Linked DNA regions of Synechococcus elongatus PCC 6301. The protein of the gene in region 2 binds, or shares a complex with, the protein of the main gene of each other region. Links are inferred from orthologs where the notes say so. Each region holds a gene or a part of one and is shown on either strand. Other genes may lie near its edges.

The links. The genes of interacting proteins can lie anywhere in the genome.
Region 1: the proteins of carB (region 2) and carA are in contact, whole or in part, in a solved structure (PDB 1KEE), measured with the Escherichia coli proteins. The link is inferred for Synechococcus elongatus PCC 6301 from one-to-one orthologs.

The regions. Positions count from the first base shown.
Region 1 is NC_006576.1:2,111,090-2,118,420, forward strand. The notes cover bases 1,433-4,293. They hold carA (glutamine-hydrolyzing carbamoyl-phosphate synthase small subunit), read left to right. Parts: upstream 1,433-2,205; coding sequence 2,206-3,381; downstream 3,382-4,293. Other genes in these bases: trpD (anthranilate phosphoribosyltransferase), read left to right, coding at 1,433-2,140; SYC_RS10505 (STAS domain-containing protein), read left to right, coding at 3,432-3,824; SYC_RS10510 (ribonuclease III domain-containing protein), read left to right, coding at 3,827-4,243; rlmB (23S rRNA (guanosine(2251)-2'-O)-methyltransferase RlmB), read left to right, coding at 4,285-4,293. Also shown: SYC_RS10490 (histone deacetylase family protein), read left to right, coding at 62-1,033; more of trpD, read left to right, coding at 1,094-1,432; more of rlmB, read left to right, coding at 4,294-5,844; SYC_RS10520 (DUF1816 domain-containing protein), read left to right, coding at 5,960-6,247; Asp-tRNA(Asn)/Glu-tRNA(Gln) amidotransferase subunit GatA, read left to right, coding at 6,347-7,331. UniProt on the Escherichia coli protein: Small subunit of the glutamine-dependent carbamoyl phosphate synthetase (CPSase).
Region 2 is NC_006576.1:913,370-921,712, reverse strand. The notes cover bases 2,068-5,940. They hold carB (carbamoyl-phosphate synthase large subunit), read left to right. Parts: upstream 2,068-2,446; coding sequence 2,447-5,740; downstream 5,741-5,940. Other genes in these bases: ctpC (carboxyl-terminal processing protease CtpC), read right to left, coding at 5,916-5,940; SYC_RS04310 (DUF3318 domain-containing protein), read right to left, coding at 2,068-2,324. Outside these bases: SYC_RS04320 (ABC1 kinase family protein), read left to right, coding at 1-1,302; SYC_RS04315 (hypothetical protein), read left to right, coding at 1,354-1,683; more of SYC_RS04310, read right to left, coding at 1,686-2,067; more of ctpC, read right to left, coding at 5,941-7,193; ispG ((E)-4-hydroxy-3-methylbut-2-enyl-diphosphate synthase), read right to left, coding at 7,293-8,343. UniProt on the Escherichia coli protein: Large subunit of the glutamine-dependent carbamoyl phosphate synthetase (CPSase).

The DNA of each region.
Region 1 (7,331 bases), 1.2 Mb from region 2 along the record:
GAGAGCTGAGTGAGACTGATCAACTCGCTATAGACTCGCGGAAGACGAACAGTAGCTGGCCATGAACCTTGAGCAGGCCCTATCAGGGCGATTGCCGATTGTCTACAGCGATCGCTTTTTGGACCATGACACGGGCTTAGGTCATCCGGAGCGGCCAGAGCGGTTATCGGCGACGGTGACCCATCTGCGATCGCAACCTTGGAGTACGGCTCTCGACTGGTATTTGCCCACCGATCTGGCGACGCGATCGCCCCTGCCTTGGATCGAGACTTGCCACTCGCTGCACTACATCGACAGCGTTCAGCACTTGGCTGAGCGGGGCGGCGGCTCCTTGGATCCGGATACGCCTTGCTCCGCCGCGAGCTACGAGGTAGCGCTGCTGGCCGTTAACGTCTGGCTGGATGGCATCGATCGCTTGCTGACCAGGCAATCTCAGGCGGCCTTTGCCCTGACTCGCCCCCCCGGACATCACGCGCTGGCCACCCATGGCATGGGTTTTTGTCTGTTTGGCAATGCCGCGATCGCAGCCCGCTATGCTCTCGCTCAAGGACTGACGAAAGTTGCGATCGTCGATTGGGATGTCCATCACGGCAACGGGACGCAAGCCTTAGTCGAACAGCAGCCGGCGATCGCCTACGTCTCCCTCCACCAAAGTCCGGCTTACCCTGGCACGGGCTCCGCCTCGGAGACTGGCTTTTATGAAAATGTTCGCAACCTCCCCCTCCCCCCTGGCAGCGATGGGCAGGACTATCGCCAGTGTTTTGAGACGATCGTGCTGCCGTTTTTGCGCGCTTGGCAGCCGCAGTTGCTCATTGTCAGTGCCGGCTACGATGCGGCAGCAGCCGATCCACTCGCCAACATGCGGTTACAGCCAGCGGATTACGGGGCCCTGACCCAGCAGCTGCGATCGCTGCAGATTCCTATTCTGTTTGGCCTCGAAGGGGGTTACGACCTCCCGGCTTTGTCGGCGTCGGTGGCGGCAACGCTGGCTGCTTGTCTGGAACCCCCGTCGGCTCCTAAGCAGTCAGGGTGAATCCTGCGAGTACCTGGCGCGATCGGTTCTAAAATCGAGCCAATTGTCCGAACTGCCGCCATGCTCGTTGCCCCGCCTGCCTTCGCCGAAGCTCAAGTCCTGCTGCAGCGTCTGTTAAATCACGAGTCGCTAGGGGCAGTGCAGGCCCGAGCCTTGATGGAGCAGTGGTCGTCGGGCACCCTGCCCGAGGCTCTGTCTGGGGCACTTTTGGCTGCTTTGCAGAGTAAGGGCGTGTCTGCTCAAGAACTGGCGGCCATGGCGCAGGTGCTCCAAGAACAGGCCGTTGCAGTTGAAGCGAGCGATCGCCGGGAGCCCCTTGTCGATACCTGTGGGACCGGTGGTGACGGTGCCGAAACTTTCAACATCTCAACGGCCGTGGCTTTTGTGACGGCAGCGGCTGGCGTCAAAGTTGCCAAGCATGGCAATCGTTCTGCCTCTGGTCGGGTGGGGTCAGCGGATGTCCTCGAAGCTCTGGGGCTTAACCTGACAGCACCGAGCGATCGCATCCATGCGGCAGTGGATGAGGTCGGCATTACCTTCCTGTTTGCCCCAGGCTGGCATCCCGCCATGAAAGCCGTCGCTCCGCTCCGCAAAATCCTCGGAGTACGCACCGTCTTTAATCTGCTGGGCCCCTTGGTCAACCCGCTCCGCCCGACGGGGCAAGTCATTGGGGTCTACAATCCCGGGCTGCTGCCCACGATCTCAGGAGCCTTGGCGGAACTCGGAGTTCGTCGGGCGATCGTGTTGCATGGTCGCGAAGGTCTGGACGAAGGGGGGCTAGCCGACTGCATGGATCTGGCGATCGTGCGCGAAGGGCAGCTCAGCCAGCAGGTTGTCGATCCCCGCGATCTGGGTTTGACCCAGGCCCCGACGGTCGCACTCAAGGGCGGCAGTGTTGAAGAGAATGCCGATATTCTCAAAGCGGTTTTGCAAGGGAAGGGGACGCGGGCTCAGCAGGATGCGGTCCTGCTTAATGCCGCCTTAGCCTTGGAAGTTGGGGAGCAGGTCGATCGCCTTGACCAAGGCATCGGTTTGGCGCGATCGGTCTTGGCCAGTGGCGCGGCGTGGCAAAAGCTCACCCAGTTAGCGGCCTTCCTTCAGAGCTAAACTCCTCAGGACTCTCGCTGGCCCTAAAACTCGAAATCGACCCGCGGTCGCGAGCCAGTGCGATAATGGTTCGGATCTCGGGCTTTTGCTGCGCTATGTCCCTTGCTGAACGCCAAGCTGCTCTGCTCGTCTTGGCTGACGGATCCGTATTCCATGGTTACGCCTGCGGGGCGGCGGGAACGGTCATCGGTGAAGTTGTCTTCAACACCGGCATGACCGGCTATCAAGAAGTGCTGACAGACCCGAGCTACTGTGGGCAGATTGTCAGCTTTACCTATCCCGAGCTGGGCAACACCGGGGTCAACCCCGAAGACGAAGAGTCTGCCCGGCCTCAAGTCAGCGGCTTGATTGCTCGTAATGTTGCTCGCCGCCACAGCAACTGGCGGGCCGATCGCTCCCTGCCTGACTATTTGCAACAGCACAACATTGTTGGCATCTACGGCATCGACACCCGCGCCCTCACGCAACATTTGCGATCGACGGGGGCGATGAATGGCGGCATCTCCACAACTATTTTGGATCCTGAAGAACTCTGGGCAGAAGTCAAAGCCGCCCCATCCATGGAAGGGTTGAATTTGGTCGATCAAGTCACGACCGATCGCCCCTACGAGTGGCAAACTCCCACCAGTCAAACCTGGGAATTTATTGAAGGGCCAACCACAGAGTCCCTGACAGTTGTCGCCATCGACTTCGGCGTGAAGCGCAATATCCTGCGCCGCTTGGCCAGCTATGGTTGCCGTGTGATCGTGGTTCCGGCCGATACGCCGATCGAAGAAATCCTGCGGCACGAGCCAGATGGTGTCTTTCTCTCCAATGGCCCTGGCGATCCAGCCACGGTCAAAAATGGGATCAGCACCGCCCAAGCACTCCTGCAAACTGGACTGCCGTTGTTTGGGATTTGCCTCGGGCACCAGATTCTGGGGTCAGCCTTGGGGGCTCAAACCTTCAAGCTCAAGTTTGGCCACCGGGGGCTCAACCACCCCTGTGGCTTGTCCCAGCAGGTCGAGATCACCGGCCAAAACCACGGCTTTGCGATCGCGGCGGACTCCTTAGGGCCGGATGTGGAAGTCACCCACCTCAACCTCAACGATCGCACGGTAGCGGGGTTACGACACCGCCATCTGCCCGTCTTCTCGGTCCAGTATCACCCCGAAGCCAGCCCAGGGCCCCATGATTCTGACTATCTGTTTGAGCAGTTTGTGGCTTTAATGCGCGATCGCCAACCCACTCCAGTGGCTTAGACCAGTTGCGACTCTGGCTGCCCTGCCCCTATACTTGAGCGTCTGCTGAGATGACAACGCTGGAGGATACGGCCATTCGCGAAACGCTCGCCCTGACGGTTAGTTTGCGAGGAACCGTAGAAGTCAGGGACGATTACCAATTGTTCCGGCTTACGGGTCAGCTCGATGCCTTCTCGGAGCCGACCTTCCGCAAGGTTCTTGGCAAGAGCCTAGAAGATGGGCCAAAACATGCTATTCTAGATCTCTCGAAGATCGATTTTATCGATAGTTCTGGCTTAGGCGCTTTGGTTCAACTTGCGAAGCAAGCTCAAACCAGCAAAGGAAGTTTGCAAATTGTCACGAATCCCCGTGTCACACAGACTGTGAAACTCGTGCGATTAGAAAACTTCTTGGCCCTTCAGCCTTCGGTGGACGTAGCGCTGTCCAATATCAGCGTGTCATAAGCTTGTTCGTTCCCGAGTCAGACCCCCTCCGCGGCGATCGCCGCCTCAGTCCTGCGGCAGCAAAGCAACTGGCGCCCCAGGCACTAGCCTACCTAGGAGATGCCCTCTACGAATTCCATGTGCGCCTGCGTTTGTTACTGCCGGCGCAGCGTTCCCATCAAGTTCACCAGTCTGTGGTTGGTGCAGTGCGAGCCGAGCGCCAAGCGGAATTGTTGGTGAGTCTACTACCGCTGCTGACAGCGGAAGAACTTGAGATTGTCCGTCGCGGTCGTAATGCGGCCGGACGTGTGCCACGCCGCCTGACTGGAGAATACTATCAGCAGGCAACAGGGTTAGAGACCCTGCTGGGCTATCTCTATCTGTGTGATCCCCAGCGCTTGCAAGCGCTACTCCAGCAGCTGCCCGTCACCGAGTACTGACGCCAGCTCTTCTGAATTTTTCTCCACGCGCGAGCTTTTTCATGTCTGACTATTCGGATCGTTCTGACTTTTCTGAACGCCAAGATCGTTCGAGTGACGATCGCCCGAACTTCCGCCGTTTTGATCGCGATCGTCCCAGTGAAGGTCGCCGTCTTGAAGGCCGCTCAGAGGGCGGATACCGAGGCCGCGATGATCGCGGCGGCAGTGGCGGCTATCGCCAGAATCGCGACGACCGCGGTGGCTTCCGGGGTCGTGATGATCGGGGCGGCTATCGGGGAGGCGACCGCGATCGTCCCAGTGAAGGTCGTCGTTTTGAAGGCCGCTCAGAGGGCGGATACCGAGGCCGCGATGATCGCGGCGGCAGTGGCGGCTATCGCCAGAATCGCGACGACCGTGGTGGCTTCCGGGGTCGTGATGATCGGGGCGGCTATCGGGGAGGCGATCGCGATCGTCCGAGCGAAGGTCGTCGTTTTGAAGGCCGCTCAGAGGGCGGTTTCCGGGGTCGTGATGACCGTGGCGGCAGTGGTGGTTACCGGGGTCGCGATGATCGCGGTGGCTTCCGAGGTCGTGACGATCGGGGCGGTTTCCGGGGCCGTGATGACCGTGGCAGTAGTGGTAGTTACCGGGGTCGTGATGATCGTGGTGGCTTCCGAGGTCGTGATGACCGACGCGACGATCGTGATAACTTCCGGCCCAGCCGCGATCGCGAATTGAATCGGGAAGTCAACACCAGTCCCGCCGGCGATCAGGAAGCGACCGATCACGAATTGATCTACGGTCGTCATGCTGTCTTGGCTGCCCTCCAAGGCAACCGGACCCTCAACCGTATCTGGGTGACGCCGCGTCTGCGCTATGAATCAACTTTCCTGGAGTTGATTGACGCTGCTAAAGCCGGTGGTGCCGTGGTTGACGAAGTTCCCGTTGAGCGGATTCGTCAGCTGACCGATGGTGCTGTTCACCAAGGAATTGCCGCTCAAGTTGCTCCCTACCCCTACCAAGAACTCAGCGATCTCATTGCCCAAGCTAAGGCTGCAACCACAGATCCCGTGATTGTGGTTGCCGATGGGATCACTGATCCCCACAACTTGGGTGCCATCATTCGGACCGCAGGAGCCTTGGGCGCTCACGGTTTGGTGATCCCGCAGCGGCGTGCGGTCGGTGTGACTGCGGCTGTCGCGAAAGTAGCTGCTGGTGCACTGGAAAGCTTCCCTGTCGCGCGAGTCGTCAACCTCAATCCCGCCCTCGAAGAGTTGAAGGATGCCGGTTTCTGGATCTATGGTGCGGCTGGCGAAGCCAAGCAATCGATTCATGAGACCAGCTTCAGCGGGCCAGTCGTGCTGGTTGTGGGATCCGAAGATGAAGGCCTCAGCCTTCTGACTCGAGAGCGCTGCGACCACCTCATTTCGATTCCGCTCCGTGGCAAGACGAACAGCCTCAATGCTTCGGTGGCAGCCGGCATGGTGCTGTACGAAGTGAGCCGTCAACGCCAACAGCTGACCCATCATCTTGAGGGGATCGCTGACAACGGCGCAACAGCGTTGACGACGGCAGCAGTTGAGTTTGCTGGAGCTGCGGCTGGCCTTGGGGAACTAGGTCTCTAAGCACTGGCCAGTGAATTGAAAAATCGAGAGGCTCGGAGTATAACCATGCCTAAGTGCAACTAGCCTCTCGGTTGCCCTCCATTTTCTCCTGCTCTTACGCGAGGTCTCGGCATCGATGATTAATCTCGCCCATGCGATCGCAGCAAACCTAGGTCTGGCTATCTGGGTTGAGATTCAGACAGATAGCCCTGTCTGCACCTATTACTTTGGGCCATTCCTGTCTCGATCATCGGCAGAAGCTGCAGTGGAAGGCTACAAGGAAGATCTGCTGCAAGAAGGGGCTCAAAATCTTCGCGTCAAAATTCAGCGTTCTAAGGAACCGGAAGTCTTGACGGTGACAGAGGATTGGGGGGCTTACTCCCGCACTGCTTCGCCCAGCCCGATGTTCAGTGGCCAGCTTTAAATCAGGCTTGCGATCGCAGATCTAATTCTTTAGATATCGAGAGCCGCCGCCCCGGCTTTTATACTGAAGAGTGACTTTTCAGGAGTGCTGGGGCGCTACATGGCTTCAATTCGAGAACTGCACAGCCAGCTAGTTCGTAAGGAGCGCAGTGCAGTCGAAATTGCTGAAGCGGCGCTACAGCGTATCGAAACCCTCGAGCCACAGCTCAAAAGTTTTTTGCACGTCACAGCTGATCAGGCAATCGCTCAAGCCAAGGCAGTAGATCAGCGAATCGCTGCCGGTGAAGAGATTAGCCTTCTAGCGGGCATTCCGATCGGCATTAAGGACAACCTTTGCACGCGGGGTATTCCCACTACCTGCGCCTCCAAGATTTTGCAGGGGTTTGTCCCTCCCTACGAGTCCACCGTCACCCAACGGCTTGCAGAAGCAGGAGCCGTAGCGGTTGGCAAGACAAACTTGGATGAGTTTGCCGTGGGCAGCTCGACCGAGAACTCTGCTTACCAAACCACTGCCAATCCCTGGGACTTAACCCGTGTTCCTGGCGGATCGTCCGGGGGGTCGGCGGCAGCGGTTGCAGCGGATGAATGCGTGGTTGCCCTCGGTTCAGATACGGGTGGTTCCATTCGCCAACCTGCTGCCTTTTGCGGCGTTGTTGGGCTGAAGCCAACCTATGGTCTGGTCTCTCGCTATGGCTTAGTCGCCTATGCGTCTTCGCTCGATCAGATTGGCCCCTTCTCTCGGAGCGTCGAAGATACGGCGATTTTGTTGGGGGCGATCGCCGGACATGATCCCAAAGATGCCACCAGCCTCAAAGTCGAGGTACCGGACTACACCCAGTTTCTCAAGCCCAGTTTGGCTGGCATCAAGGTCGGCGTGATTACTGAAACGGTGACAGATTCACCGGCAGGACAAGCGATGCAGGCTGCCCTAGAAGTCCTGCAGGGGCTGGGGGCAGAAATTCGCGAGATTTCCTGTCCGCGCTTCGCCTATGGTCTGCCGGCTTATTACATCATTGCGCCGTCGGAAGCATCAGCGAACTTGGCTCGCTATGACGGTGTTAAGTACGGCTACCGCGTCGAAGAAG
Region 2 (8,343 bases):
GCTGCCAGTTTAGGTCAGGTCTATAAAGGCAAATTGTTCAGTGGCGAAACGGTCGCAGTTAAAGTCCAGCGCCCTAATCTGCTGCCGACAATCACCCTCGATCTGTTTCTGATTCGCTGGGCTGCAACTTGGTTTGGATCGTTGTTGCCACTCAATCTTGGCCACGATTTGACGCTGATTGTCGATGAGTTTGGCTACAAGCTATTCGAGGAAATTGACTACGAAAATGAAGGACGTAATGCGGAACGTTTTGCCGAAAACTTCCGCGACTGTCCCTATGTCAAAGCGCCCAAAATTTACTGGGCATTTAGCAGCCGTCATGTGCTGACGCTGGAATGGATTGACGGTGTCAAACTCACTGCTGCTGCCGAACTTGACCAGTTGGGTATTAATGCAGATGCAGTAGTCAAAACTGGTGTTATTTCCGGTTTGCAGCAACTGCTGGAATTTGGTTTCTTCCACGCCGATCCTCACCCGGGCAACCTCTTTGCCCTGCCATCCAGCCCGCGACCCGATGGCTTAGGCTGCATGGCTTACATTGACTTCGGCATGATGGATCAGCTGGATCAGTTGACCAAAGAAACCCTAGTCGATGCCGTCGTTCACTTGATCAATCGTGATTATGTTGAGCTGGCGCAGGACTTTATTACCCTTGGCTTCCTGACGCCCGATAGTGATCTCACGCCCATTATCCCAGCCTTGGAGTCGGTGCTGGGCGACATCATGGGCGAGAAGGTTCGCGACTTCAACTTCAAGACGATTACCGATCGCTTCTCAGAGTTGATGTATGACTATCCTTTCCGTGTTCCGGCTAAATTTGCCCTGATCATTCGATCGCTCGTCACGCAAGAAGGTTTGGCGTTGAGCGTTAATCCCGACTTCCGCATTGTCGATGTGGCCTATCCCTACATCGCTAAGCGACTACTACAGGGTGAATCGCCGCAGCTCCGTCGTCGTCTCTTGGAAGTGTTGGTCAAAGATGGCAAATTCCGCTGGAATCGCCTCGAAAATCTGATTGCGATCGCTCAGAATGACGGCGGTTTTGATCTACTGCCGACTGCACAAATGGGTCTGCAATATCTGTTCTCGGATGAAGGAGCTTATCTGCGCAATCAGCTGCTGCTCGCTCTGACTGAGAATGAGCGCTTGCAAACGGAACCCCTGCAGCGACTGTGGGAGCTGCTGCGACCGGAACTGGAACCTGCCCGAGTGGCAGGCCATGCCTTTAATGCCTTTGTGGCTTTCTCTCGCGATCGCGCTGCGGCTTTCTTCCCTACGCTGGCTCTCGAATCCAATCGCTGAGTGATTTAGTCGGGCAATTGCTGTCCCTAAGCGTGTTCGAGGAGTTGGCAGATGACTGAGCCGAAACGCTTGCACATCGCGATCGCTGTGGCTGATGTTGCTGCTTCAGTAGCGGATTATTCGCAGCGACTGGGGCAAGAACCCGAAGTCGTGATCGCCGGAGCCTATGCACTCTGGCGCACGCCGCAGCTCAACCTTTCGATTCGCCAGACAGAGCCAGAACAAGCGGGTCAACTCCGCCACTTGGGCTGGGAAGATCCGCAAGCAGAATCGTTTGAGTGCGATCGCGATTGCAATGGCATTCTCTGGGAGCGGTTTACGACTGCTCAGCAAGCGGCTGAAATCAAAGCTACTTGGCCAGAAACTGACTATCAGCCGTAGCTCTAGCCTTGCTGATAGACGTCTTCGAAAGTTTCAGGATTCGCGGCCACTTGCTGTTGAGCCTTCGCTTTTGCTTTGGCAGCACTGCGGCGCAAAGCTTGCAATCGATTTTCGTAGAAGCTGCGCTGTTTTTTCTTGGGGGTTTGCTCAATCAGCGTTTTGATGGCGCTGCCTAAACTCTTGTAGGCATTCGGCAGACTGTAACCAAAGCGCGTTGAGAGCGCGATCGCGCGTTCATCAGCTGCGATCGCTTCTTGCAGCTTTTTCTCGCTGTTGTTTTTTAGGTAAAGGCGATAGCCAGCAAATCCCGAGAGGCCAAGGGCTAGCAACAGCAACAGACCGTCGCGCACCCACAGTTCACCGACAGCGCCGCCCAAGCCGATCGCCAAAGCTGCCATTTCCCAGCCATCACGGGGAATTGCATCATTTTGGATGCGGCCCACTTCATGCCAGAACAGCAGGTTGCGTTGGTCGATCGCTAACTGCTCCCAGCGCAGGAGGTCGATCTGGATTTCGACTTCGTCGCGGCCGATTTCTTCGCAGGTCACCAAGGGCGGATCGACGGCAGCCGAAGCTTCGACAAAGACCCAACTCTGCAATTCGGGTGGCAGCAAACCCTTGAGACGCTGAAGTTCGCTCATAGCCGGTGGTGACGATACCCATGCGCAATTGTCCCTAGCATACAAGCCTGACCTCATGGTCAGTGTCGGGGAGCACCAGCGCGGATGGCAGAATAGATCGGATTTGCCGCTGTGACCGTACCATGCCTCGCCGCCAAGATATTCGCAAAATTCTGCTGCTCGGATCCGGGCCAATCGTTATTGGACAGGCGTGCGAGTTTGATTACTCGGGCACCCAAGCTTGCAAGGCGCTGCGCGAGGAAGGCTACGAGGTGGTGTTGGTCAATTCAAACCCCGCCACGATCATGACCGACCCCGAGACGGCCGATCGCACCTACATTGAGCCGCTGACGCCAGAATTGGTCGCTCAGGTGATCGAGCGGGAGCGTCCCGATGCCCTGCTGCCGACGATGGGTGGTCAGACCGCTTTGAACTTGGCTGTCGCGCTTGCCAAAAACGGTACCCTCGATCGCTTTGGGGTGGAGCTGATCGGCGCGAAGTTAGAGGCGATCGAAAAAGCTGAAGACCGACTCCTGTTCAAAGAGGCCATGGAGCGGATCGGCGTCAAAGTTTGTCCCAGCGGCATCGCCAACAATATGGCCGAGGCCCAGGCGATCGCCGAACAGATTGGCACCTATCCGCTGATCATTCGTCCGGCCTTCACCATGGGTGGCACCGGTGGCGGCATTGCCTACAACCAAGAAGAGTTTGAGCTGATCGTCCAGTCGGGCTTGGATGCCAGCCCTGTCAGCCAAATTCTGGTCGAACAGTCGCTGATTGGCTGGAAGGAATTTGAGCTGGAGGTGATGCGCGACCTCGCCGACAACGTTGTGATCATCTGCTCGATCGAAAACCTCGACCCGATGGGCGTTCATACCGGCGACTCGATCACCGTGGCCCCAGCACAAACCCTGACCGATAAGGAATATCAGCGCCTACGGGACCAAGCGATCGCAATCATCCGTGAGATTGGGGTGGAAACCGGCGGCTCCAACATCCAGTTCGCGATCAATCCCCAAGATGGCGACGTGATCGTGATCGAGATGAACCCGCGGGTCTCGCGCAGTTCAGCGCTGGCTTCCAAAGCAACGGGTTTCCCGATCGCCAAAATCGCCGCCAAACTGGCGGTCGGCTACAGCTTGGATGAACTGAAGAACGACATCACCCGCCAGACACCGGCCTCCTTTGAACCGACGATCGACTACGTCGTTACCAAGATTCCGCGCTTTGCCTTCGAGAAATTCCCTGGCACTCCCGCCCAACTGACCACGATGATGAAATCGGTGGGTGAGGCGATGGCGATCGGGCGAACCTTTCCCGAGTCGTTCCAAAAAGCGCTGCGATCGCTAGAAATTGGTCGTTCCGGTTGGGGCTGCGATCGCCCCGAAACCCTGCCGACGCTGGAGCAAATCAAACCGCAGTTGCGCACGCCCAGCCCCGATCGCATTTTTGCGGTACGGCAGGCGATGCTGCTTGGCCTCAGCGATGGCGATATCTATCAGCTGACCGGCATCGATCCCTGGTTCCTTGAGAAGTTCCGCGAAATTCTGGAAGGTGAGGACTTCCTGAAGCGCGCCTCAATTGAGCAAATCACGCCGGCGCAGTGGCTAGAAGTGAAGCAGCTTGGCTTTAGCGATCGCCAGATTGCCTTTGCCCTTGGTAGCTCGGAAGAAGCGGTGCGTCAGCGGCGGCAGCAACAGGGCATCAAACCGGTTTACAAGCTAGTCGATACCTGTGCGGCCGAGTTCGAGGCCTACACGCCCTATTACTACTCCTGCTATGAATCGCCGCGATCGCACTTGGCTGAGTCGGGCCTGACGACCATCCCGGCAGAGTCGGAAGTGCGGCCTAGCGATCGCCCCAAAGTGATGATTCTGGGCGGTGGCCCCAACCGCATTGGTCAGGGCATCGAGTTCGACTACTGCTGCTGTCATGCGGCTTTTGCGCTGGCAGCGGATGGCTACGAAACGATCATGGTCAACTCCAACCCCGAGACGGTTTCGACTGACTACGACACCAGCGATCGCCTCTACTTTGAGCCGCTGACTCGCGAGGATGTGCTGAACATTCTGGAGGCCGAGCGGCCCCAGGGCGTAATCATCCAATTTGGCGGCCAAACGCCGCTGAAGCTGGCGGTACCGCTGCAAACTTTCCTGCAAACGCCAGAAGGCCAAGCCCTTGGTACCCAGATTTGGGGTACTTCGCCAGACTCGATCGATACGGCGGAAGACCGCGAACGCTTTGAGCAAATCCTGCGCCAGCTCGATATTGCTCAGCCCGCCAATGGTCTGGCCCGCAGTCCTGAAGAGGCCTTAGCGATCGCTCATCGCATTGGCTACCCGACGGTGGTGCGCCCCAGCTACGTTTTGGGCGGCCGAGCCATGGAAATCGTCTATTCTGACGCCGAGCTAGAGCGCTACATGACCGAAGCCGTGCAGGTCGAGCCGGATCACCCGATTTTGATCGACAAGTTCCTCGAAAACGCGATCGAAGTCGACGTGGATGCCCTCGCTGATCGCACTGGTCAAGTTGTGATCGGCGGGATCATGGAGCACATTGAGCAGGCTGGGATTCACTCCGGCGATAGCGCCTGTTCGCTGCCCACGGTCAGCCTCAATGAGACGGTGCTGGAAACAATCCGCGCTTGGACAACCCAACTGGCGAAAGCACTCAACGTCATTGGCCTGATGAACATTCAGTTCGCGGTCAAAGATGAGCAGGTCTATATTCTCGAAGCCAACCCCCGCGCCTCGCGGACGGTGCCCTTTGTCTCCAAGGCGATCGGGCGTCCACTCGCCAAAATTGCAGCGCGGCTGATGTCCGGTCAAACCTTGGCGGATCTCGGCATCACTTCTGAGTTAGTGCCCAGCTACCTTTCGGTTAAGGAGGCAGTGCTGCCCTTCGATCGCTTCCCCGGGACGGATACTCTCTTGGGGCCTGAAATGCGCTCTACTGGCGAGGTGATGGGCATTGATGTGGACTTTGGTCGCGCCTTTGCTAAAGCGGAGCTAGCAGCCTCCCAGCGACTACCGCGCCAAGGCACGGTCTTTATCTCCGTCAGCGATCGCGATAAAGCTGCGATCGGGCCAATTGCTCGGGAATTCCTACAGTTGGGCTTCCGAGTGGTTGCAACGGGTGGCACTCAAAAAGTGTTGGCAGAGCAGCGACTCTCCGTTGAGCCGATTCTCAAAGTGCATGAGGGTCGTCCTCACGTTCTGGATGCACTCAAGAACGATCAGATTCAGCTGATCATCAATACGCCCGCCGGCGCTCGCGCCAAAGTGGACGACCAAATCATTCGCCGGGCAGCACTGGATTACAAAGTGCCAACTGTCACCACGATCGCGGGGGCGAAAGCTACTGTTGAAGCGATTCGTGCCTTGCTAGAGCAACCGCTGCAAGTGAAATCCTTACAGGACTATCAACAGCAAGGCTAGCTACGATCGCCTGCCAGCTACTCATCCATTGCTCCTTAACTTGGGTGAGTTAAGTTGGCTTCTCTAGACTCATTTATCTTCAAAATCGATCAAAAAGAGGGACGAGTTGCGATCGCAACTCGTCCCTCTCATCACTGCAGCATTCTAAGGAATTGAGACAGCAAACAGAACCGATTTACTTATTCGAAGCTGTTGCAATCTGTTGGGTCAGCACTTTCAGAGCTGATTGGAATTGAGGATCGCTAGCCGTTCCAATTTGATCCTGATTTTTGCTGAGATCTTCGCGCTGAGCATCGGTCAGTTCAGCAACAATATTGGGCTCGATTCCCTGCTTATTGATGTCCCGACCACTGGGGGTTAGGTACTTGGCGATCGTGACCGCTAACCCAGAGCCATCGCCCAGCGGCCGCACGGATTGCACAAGACCTTTACCAAAGGTCTTGGAACCAATCAGGACAGCTCGGTTGTTGTCTTGCAGAGCACCAGAGAGGATTTCGCTAGCGCTAGCTGAACCGCCATCCACCAAAACGACGAGAGGCTTATCGGTCAGTGCACGGTTGTTCGCCGATGCTTGCTCCGAAATGCCGCTGCGATCTTTGGTCGAGACAATTACGCCTTTCGGTAGCCACATCCGAGCAATGTCGATGCTCGCGTAGAGCAACCCGCCTGGATTGGATCGCAGGTCAAGCACATAGCCCTTAACATTTTTGGCCTCCAAATCCTTGATGGCTTGCCGCATTTCTGGTGCCGAGTTGGCACTAAATTGCCGCAGGCGGATGTAGCCGACGGGGCCGGTTGGCGACTCTTGAACGCGGGCACTCACGGAGTGAATCTCAATCCGTTCCCGCACGATCGGGAAGGCGATCGTTTCTTTCTCGCGGCGGATGGTCAGCGTGATCTTGCTACCGACGGGGCCACGGATCAGTTTGACCGCCTCATCGGAAGACATGCCTTGCGTGGTCTTTTGGTCAATTTTGACGATGACGTCCCGCGATCGAATGCCTGCCGCAGCAGCCGGAGAACCTTCGATCGGTGAAACAACGATCAGCTCTTTTGTATCAGGGTCCTGGCTAAGCTGAATTCCCACCCCGGTGAGTTCACCCGAAGTGTCAATTTGCATGTCTTTAAACTCATCCGGATCCATGAAGCGGGTGTAAGGATCCCCCAGCGTCTTCAGCATCTCTTTGACAGCGCTGTAGGCCTCTTCCCGCGTCTTGTAATTCCGGGCAAGATATTCGCGTCTCAGCTGACGCCATTTGTTGCGATCAAAAGTGCCAACGCTATCAACGTAGTTGCGATCGACAACTTGCCAGACTTCATCAATGATCTCTTTTGGGCTTTCTTGAAAGAGCGCTTGCCCCCTCGCCCAGTGATTCCCTGCCCCCACCACAGCTACGGTCGCGATCGCAGAAGCACAAATACCGGCGATGAGCTTGCGATTAGAAAAAGCCATTGGCGAAAACCGCCTATCAGGAAAGGAGTAGGCTCAATCTAGCACAGGCTTTCTTGAGCGACACAGTCCCGATAGACGTCAAAATTTCTGGCTTTTTACTTAGGCAATCGGTTCCGGTTCAACCCAGCGTCCATCTGCTTTGATCAGGTTGATCAGTTCTTCTACACCTTGCTCTTCGGGAACTCGTTTGATTTCATCTCGTCCTCGGTAAAGGGCGATCGTTCCTGGGGTTTTGCCAACGTAGCCGTAGTCAGCATCAGCCATTTCGCCAGGGCCATTGACGATGCAACCCATGACAGCAATATCCAAGCCAACCAAATGATTGGTTGCAGCCCGCACTTTGTGAAGGACCTCTTCCAGATTGAAGAGTGTCCGTCCGCAACTTGGACAGGCGACATACTCAACCATGGTTTTGCGGAGGCCGAGGGCTTGCAAAATCGAATAGCAAACCGGAATTTCGTTTTCGGGGGCTTCCGTGAGCGAAACGCGAATCGTATCGCCAATCCCTTCCGCTAGCAGCGTGCCAATCCCAACCGTCGATTTGATCCGGCCATAGTCACCATCACCGGCTTCGGTCACACCCAAGTGGAGCGGATAATCCATGCCCAGATCATCCATCCGTTTGGCCATCAGGCGATAGGCCGCCATCATCACCGGCGCTCGGCTCGCTTTCATGGAGATGACGAGATTACGGAAGTCCATCTCTTCGCAGAGTCGCAGGAATTCCAACGCCGATTCCACCATGCCTTCCGGCGTGTCGCCGTAGGTGAACAGCATCCGCTCGGCTAGAGAGCCGTGGTTGACGCCAATCCGCATGGCCTTGTCCTGCTCGCGCAGGCTGGTGACTAAGGGCTCAAGCGTGTCGCGAATTTGCTTGCCAATTCGCTCAAATTCTTCTGGTGTGTAGCCCTGACGATTCGGATCGGGCTTCTCAAAGACGTAGAGACCAGGATTGATCCGGACTTTGTCAACGTGCTTGGCGACTTCCAGCGCGATCTTCATACCGTTGTGGTGGACGTCGGCAACCAAGGGCACGTCGCGATAGGTGTCTTGCAGTTTCTTTTTAATGTCACCGACCGCTTTGGCATGGCCAAGACTGGGCACCGTGACGCGGACGATCTCGCAGCCAATCTCATGCAGGCGGCGGATC